2 regions of the Marinobacterium marisflavi genome follow, and region 2 is predicted to be linked to the other one. Evidence: predicted binding sites of a transcription regulator. Region 2 holds the regulator's gene; the other holds the start of a gene.
The links. The regulator FNR, encoded in region 2, switches genes on or off when oxygen is low (the NO sensors DNR and NnrR bind a similar motif). The targets are predictions, from matches to a motif close to TTGATNTANATCAA.
Positions count from the first base shown of each region.

Region 1: a site for FNR is predicted at 1,903-1,916, ahead of AC1WNR_RS07030 (cytochrome ubiquinol oxidase subunit I). Genes of this name have one in related genera too.

Region 1 covers NZ_OZ457898.1:1,415,474-1,418,897, reverse strand. The annotation lists gene AC1WNR_RS07035 (ABC transporter substrate-binding protein) at 109-1,716, opposite strand; gene AC1WNR_RS07030 (cytochrome ubiquinol oxidase subunit I) at 1,995-3,424, shown strand, end outside.
Region 2 covers NZ_OZ457898.1:1,782,666-1,786,089, reverse strand. The annotation lists gene AC1WNR_RS08810 (thioredoxin family protein) at 1-233, opposite strand, end outside; gene AC1WNR_RS08805 (alpha/beta hydrolase) at 205-1,083, opposite strand; gene AC1WNR_RS08800 (adenine phosphoribosyltransferase) at 1,225-1,767, opposite strand; gene fnr (fumarate/nitrate reduction transcriptional regulator Fnr) at 1,804-2,571, opposite strand; gene hemN (oxygen-independent coproporphyrinogen III oxidase) at 2,711-3,424, opposite strand, start outside.

The DNA of each region.
Region 1 (3,424 bases), 370 kb from region 2:
TTATCGTTTTGCGTTGCAAATTGCGACGCAAAATAAGATATGCGAAACACAAAATAGCCCTAGATAGAACGATAAAGGAGAGGAAATTGAGGTGCAGACAAGCTGCTTTTAGCCTGAGACCTCATAAAGGAAGCCGCGCATTTGTGATAGCCTGGCGATCCTGACTTTCTCACTCTGACTGCACTTCGCTGCATACATCTCGCGATCGGCCAGCGCCAGTAACGCCTCCGGATCATCGGGCAGATTTGCATCGAGAATTAGGACACCAATAGAGGCGTTAACCCGCAGCTCTTGCAGCGCAAAGCTCTCCACTACGCGTTCCACTGCCTCATGTAACCGTTGGCAGATAACCTCTTCGGAGTCCGGGTGAGTGTTATCGACTAACAGAGCAAACTCATCACCGCCGATTCGAGCTAAGGTGTCAGAGGGGCGAGTTTCATCAAGCATCTCTGCTGCCAGAGCTTTAAGCAGAGCGTCACCCTCGTGATGACCCCGTGTATCGTTGACTGCTTTAAACTTATCGATATCGATAAAGGCCAGCAACGGAGTTAACGCCTCGCGCTCCTTGTGCGCCAGTACCTGCCTAAAACGGTCGATAAAGAGATAACGATTCGCTAACCCGGTGAGCGTATCGTGCGTTGCAAGGTTGAAGGTAGACTCTAGCTTCTCTTCAACAATCTCTTTTTGCCGGTGCGCCCAGATCGCCCAGGCGAGCAGCAGCGACAGCAGCAGTGCGCCAGTTATAACGATCCAGCCATGTTGTTTCCAGTCGAATTCAACCGGATCGATCGGGAAAATAAACTGATCTAATTCAAGCACTGCGTCAGACGGAATCTCACCGATACTGGCAAGATAAGATTTGATAGACATCCAGCGCTCGGTATTCATATAACCGATGGGGACTAAGTCCTTGGACATGTGAGAGTGCATCAACAGCGCTTCATAGCGTAAATGCGAGAGTGACTTCTCGGGTGCGAAGCGCGAGACGATCTCTATGGCTTCGCTGGGATACTGCAACGCATATTCCCACCCCCGCAGACTAGCTTGAGTGAAAGCACGTACGTCTGCCGGCCGCTCTTGTGCTAATTGATCGGTAGTGAATAGCACGTCGGCGTAGAAGCGGATGCCGTAGTCGGCCGGATCGATAAGATTGTACTCTTCACCCAGCTCTTGCAGTGAATAAGGCTCGTTAGTTGCGTAGCCGTTAAAAGCGTCAGTTTCACCATTAATCAGTGAATCAATGTTAAAGCTGGTATCGATACGCTCGACCTGCTCAAGCAAGTTAAGTTGATTGAGCATCGCCACCAACTCAAAGCTGGCATTATTCGGTAACAGCATCACCCGCTTTTCTCGCAGCTGTTCAGCACGTTCGATACCCGAACTTTTTAGCGCAATAAACCGCGCCGGTGAGGTTTGGAAAATCGCTGCCAACGCTTTAACCGGTGCTCCCTTCACGCGTTCTGCCACAAGGTTACTGGATGAAACACCAAAATCAGCCCGTCCCTCAAGCACTTCAGTTAGGCTATTCCTGCCGGGACCTCCCGGACGAATCTCTACGGCAAGACCGGCCTCTCTGTAATAGCCTAACTCCTGAGCGACATAATATCCGGCAAACTGAAACTGCGGTTTCCATTTGAGCTGCAGGACCAAGTGGTTGTCGGCCCCAGCGAACTGCGCTTGCAGAAGAGTGAGAAAAATCAGAAGCTTCAGACGCATAGTTAGATTCCAATCAATACCCTAGAAGCATAGTTTAGAAACTACGATTGTCTTGCCTGTGAGACTATTTGATGATTTAAATCAGTAAAGCAAGTGCAGCAGACCAACTGCTCTGTTTCGCAAACCCTCTTAGTCTCCAGCCAGGTCAGGGAAGAAACGTCCGACCCGGAAAATAATGGACTGAAATTGTCCTATATCAATTAACATCTCGAGCGATTCGACTAGCCTCTCCAAAGACAATTGTGCACTGCAATATTTCTGTAGGAGGGGCAGCCTCAATGATCTCTGATTCAGTTGTGGAACTATCGCGCTGGCAATTTGCCATTACCGCGATGTACCACTTTCTCTTCGTTCCACTGACGCTTGGGCTCTCGTTCATGCTGGCGATCATGGAGTCGGTCTATGTGATGACCGGCAAACAGGTCTACCGCGATATGACGAAGTTCTGGGGCAAACTCTTTGGTATCAACTTTGCCCTCGGTGTCACCACCGGTCTGACGATGGAGTTCCAGTTCGGCACCAACTGGGCCTACTACTCGCACTACGTCGGTGATGTCTTCGGCGCACCGCTGGCGATTGAGGGTCTTGTGGCTTTCTTCCTCGAGTCCACCATGATCGGCCTCTTTTTCTTTGGCTGGGATCGTCTGAGCAAAGTGCAGCACCTGGGCGTTACCTGGGCTGTTGCTATAGGCTCTAACTTCTCTGCACTGTGGATTCTGATTGCCAACGGCTGGATGCAGAACCCAGTGGGCGCCTACTTCAACTATGAAACCATGCGTATGGAGATGGAGAGCTTCGCTGATGTGATCCTTAACCCTGTAGCGCAGGTTAAGTTTGTTCACACAGTCTCTGCAGGGTACGTTACCGGCGCCATCTTCGTGCTAGCAGTCAGCTCCTACTTTATGTTGCGCGGTCGCGATATCTGCTTTGCACGACGCTCCTTTGCTATCGCGTCCGCCTTCGGCCTGGCCTCAGCGCTGTCGGTTATCGTACTGGGCGATGAGTCCGGCTACGAAGTGGGTGAAGTACAGAAGGTAAAACTGGCCGCTATTGAGGCCGAATGGGAAACTCACCCTGCACCAGCGGCCTTTACTCTGGTTGGCCTACCTAACGAAGAGACGCAGCATACCGACTACGCCATCAAGATTCCCGGCGCACTCGGCCTGATTGCTACTCGCTCGCTGGATGAAGAGGTGATCGGTATCGCTGATCTGGTTGAGCGCGCTGAGGCCCGTATTCGCAACGGTATCAAAGCTTATGCCTTGCTGACCAAGCTGCGCGGCGATGAGGATACCCCTGAGAACCGCATGCTGTTTGAGCGCGTCGTACAGGACTTGGGTTATGGTCTGCTGCTTAAGCGCTACACCCCAGATGTGGTTGATGCAACTGAAGAGCAGATCAAGCAGGCTGCCAAAGATACCATTCCAACTGTTGCGCCAATGTTCTGGACCTTCCGTGTAATGGTTGGGGCCGGCTTTACAATGCTGCTGCTGTTTGTACTGGCGTTCTGGTTCACCACCAAGCGCGTAGAGCACAAAACCCGCTGGTTGCAGTACTTTGCTCTGTACTCGCTGCCCCTTCCGTGGATCGCCTCAGAGATGGGCTGGTTCGTAGCTGAGTTTGGCCGTCAGCCTTGGGCGATCGGTGAGATTCTACCCACCTACGTCGCCACCTCTCACCTAACAGTGACTGACTTGTGGATGTCACT
Region 2 (3,424 bases):
ATCCGTAGCGGCGGATGGTTCTCACTCTTCATCAACGGCTTCAGGTAGTCCTCTTTTACACGCGAGCAGTAGCCGCAGTTCTCCTGTGAGATCATCAGAACGATGACCTCATTGGGGTTGGTAGCGGCCAACCGTTGCAGATCTGCTGCATCAGTCAACTCATCGGCTGCGTGCGCGTTAAGTGCGAACAGCAGCAAGATAAGCTTACTGAGCTTCAATAAATTCGCTCGCATAGTCGACTACCTCGTCGGTGAACAGGTCGCGGAAGAAGTGGTCCGCATCCTCAACTTCCACCAATTCAATGTTGTCTCGGGTTACGCTCGCCATCTTCTCTGGAAGATCTGCCACTACATCATCCAAGGTACCGGCGATAACCAGTGTTGGTGTATCTGTCTGATTCAGAACTGTCGGCGTATCGTAATTCGGATAGTTTCCATAATAGCTCATCAGGCTTGCAGCTGTTGCACCGCTGCCCTCGCAGTAGAGCATGCTCACACCGTCCATCATGGCGCTGGCATCCATCGCTTCTGCTTTGGCTAGGAGCTCAGTTACATCAGCGTTATAACGCTTCTGGTAGCCGCTCAGCGTCTTCTCAAGGTCCCAGGTAGCAGGTGCTAACAGAATCTGGGCGCTAACGCGCTCAGGGTCTGAAAGGGTGTACTGCGCTGTCTGGTTACCTCCGCGAGAGTGGCCCATCATCCAGCGTGGCCCCGCATCCTGACTGTCGAGCCAATCCTGCCAGGCAGCGATCTCGGCAACCGCATCCTGCATGGTGTGTCGCGCTGGTACGGCACAGTCATACATAGCTGGTGTGCGGTTATCGATGCCGTAGCTGAGGTTGACCGCCAGCGTGTTAATGCCGTAATCAACAAACAGTTCCTGTAGCGCCACGATCAACTCCATACCACTATGTGCCAGGGTGCCATGCGTAAGCACCAGTACTCCGTCCGCTAGTGTGCTGCCGTCCGCTAGCTGCAGCTCAGCATTAAGGGTTAAGCCGTTGTGATCGATCTCGATCGTCTCAGCCAAGGCTGGCGTAGCGAGAATTGCGGAAGCGAGGATAGGGGCGGCAAAGCGACGCATTGGTATCTCCTGTTGGAATATCGTTATAGCGAATTGTCTCTACGTAACTGTAAGCCAATTCGATCCGCGTTTGTAGTCGAAATTAGTCGCGGATGGAGAGGAGAGGTGCGCCACTCCGTCGAAGGGGCGCGTCGCCAGCGGTTAGTGCCCTTCGAACGCCATTAGCGTAAAGACAGGAGAGCCCGCGTCTTGAATCTTAGTGGCACCACCGAGGTCGGGTAGATTGATGAGCGCTGCCGCTTCAACGACTTCGGCACCGAGCTTTTTGATCAGTGTCATCGCCGCCAAAATAGTACCGCCTGTGGCGATCAGGTCATCAATCAAAACGACACGATCGCCGGCGACCAGCGCATCGGACTGCATCTCTACCGATGCGGTGCCGTATTCGAGCGTGTACTCTTGATGAAGGCACTCACCCGGCAACTTGCCCTTCTTGCGCACTAATACCAGAGGTAGATTCAGCTCGTGTGCGATGATGGCCCCGAATAGGAAACCACGCGCATCGATACAGGCGATCGCGGAGAGGTCCATGTCCATGTACCGCTGCACAAAAGCGTGCGCTACCATCCGGCGAGCTTTAGGGTCTTTGAAAATAGGCGTGATATCACGAAACTCAATACCCGGGTCCGGCCAATCTGAAATGGTGCGAATTACCGACTTAACGTAATACTCGTCGTAAGACATTCTAGGTCCTTATGCAAGCTTTGGTCTGATTGAGCCTCAGCCTAGCTGTGCGGCTTTCGTACATCCTTCGCCGTGGCAGTCACCCGAGGCCTCGTTGAGCGCCGCGAGGTCGAGCAGCTCAATCTCCTTTCCTTCAACGCGCACCATACCTGAAGAGGCGAAGCGAGTGAAGATACGACTGACTGTCTCAACCGCCAACCCTAGGTAGTTACCGATTTCATTGCGTGACATGGAGAGGCGGAACTGGGTGGCTGAGTAGCCGCGAGCTTGGTAACGCGAAGAGAGCTTTAGCAGGAAGGTCGCAATGCGCTGTTCAGCTGTTTTGCGTGATAGGAGCATCATCATCTGCTGATCATCACGAATTTCGCGACCCATTGTGCGCATCATTGAGCGGCGCAGCTCTGGCATTTGGCCTAATAGCTCATCGAGGCGTTCGTAGGGGATCTCACACACGGTTGTGGTCTCCATCATCTTCGCGCTCATCGGGTACTCGCCCTCATCTATACCGGCGAGGCCGACGAGTTCGCCGGGGAAGTAGAAGCCGTTGATTTGCTCCTCGCCGTCATGTGTCACAGTGAAGGTCTTCACTGAGCCAGCACGCAGTGCATAGATCGATTTGAGTGGCTCGCCCTGGCGAAACAGTAGATCGCCTTTGTGCAGTGGTCGGCTCTTTTCGATGATATTATCAAGCTTCTCAACTTCGTCCTTTTGCAGAGAAACAGGTAAACATAAAGAGCTCAGGCTACAGGTCTGGCAGTGAGATTGCGCTGAGACTGAGCGAATATTGGTGATGGTAGACGCCATAAAACCTCCGATGTTCGGAAGCTAAGTATAGTCGCTGTGGCGAGAAGGTTGTAAGAAAAATTCCTAACACCAGACGCAAATTGCGAAATGTGGGGAACCAGCGAGTTAGCGAGATCATTTATAAATTGAAGAGAAGCGATTAAATAATCTTTGAGTAGCGCCGCTCACTTGGTTGGTTAATGTAGGCGTCGAACACCATGCAGATACGTCGAATCAACAAACGACCCAGTGGAAGTACCTCCAGCCCATCCGCGCGTAATTGCAGCATACCCTCAGCTTGCATCGCTTCTAGTTGGTAGAGTTCGTCCGCAAAATAGCGCTTGATATTAACCCCAGTCTGCTCACTGAGTTGGGCGTAGTTCAGTTCGAAATCACAGATTAGTCGAGTGATCAGAGTACGACGGATGTGGTCGTCGCTATTCAGCTTATAGCTCTTTGTCAGCGCGCTGCCATGATTCATCACCATGGCGTTGTACGTTGGAAGATCAGGACTGTTTTGTAGGTAGTAGTCGCCAATCTGGCTGATCGATGAGACGCCAAGGCCGAGTAAGTCGCAGTTGCCGTGAGTGGTGTAACCCTGAAAGTTACGATGAAGCTCGCCCGACTGCTGCGCCACAGAGAGGCTATCCTGCGGTAGCGCAAAATGGTCCATACCGATATTGCGGTAGCCGGCTTGGGTCAACTGGGCGATAGCATTGTGGTGAATCGCCAGCTTGGTGCTGGCATCGGGAAGGTCCTCAGCATTGATACGGCGCTGAGGTTTGAAGCGCTCGGGCAGGTGGGCGTAATTGAACACCGAGAGCCGGTCGGGTCGGATCTTCAGCACCGTATTGAGGGTCTCTTTGAAGCTCCC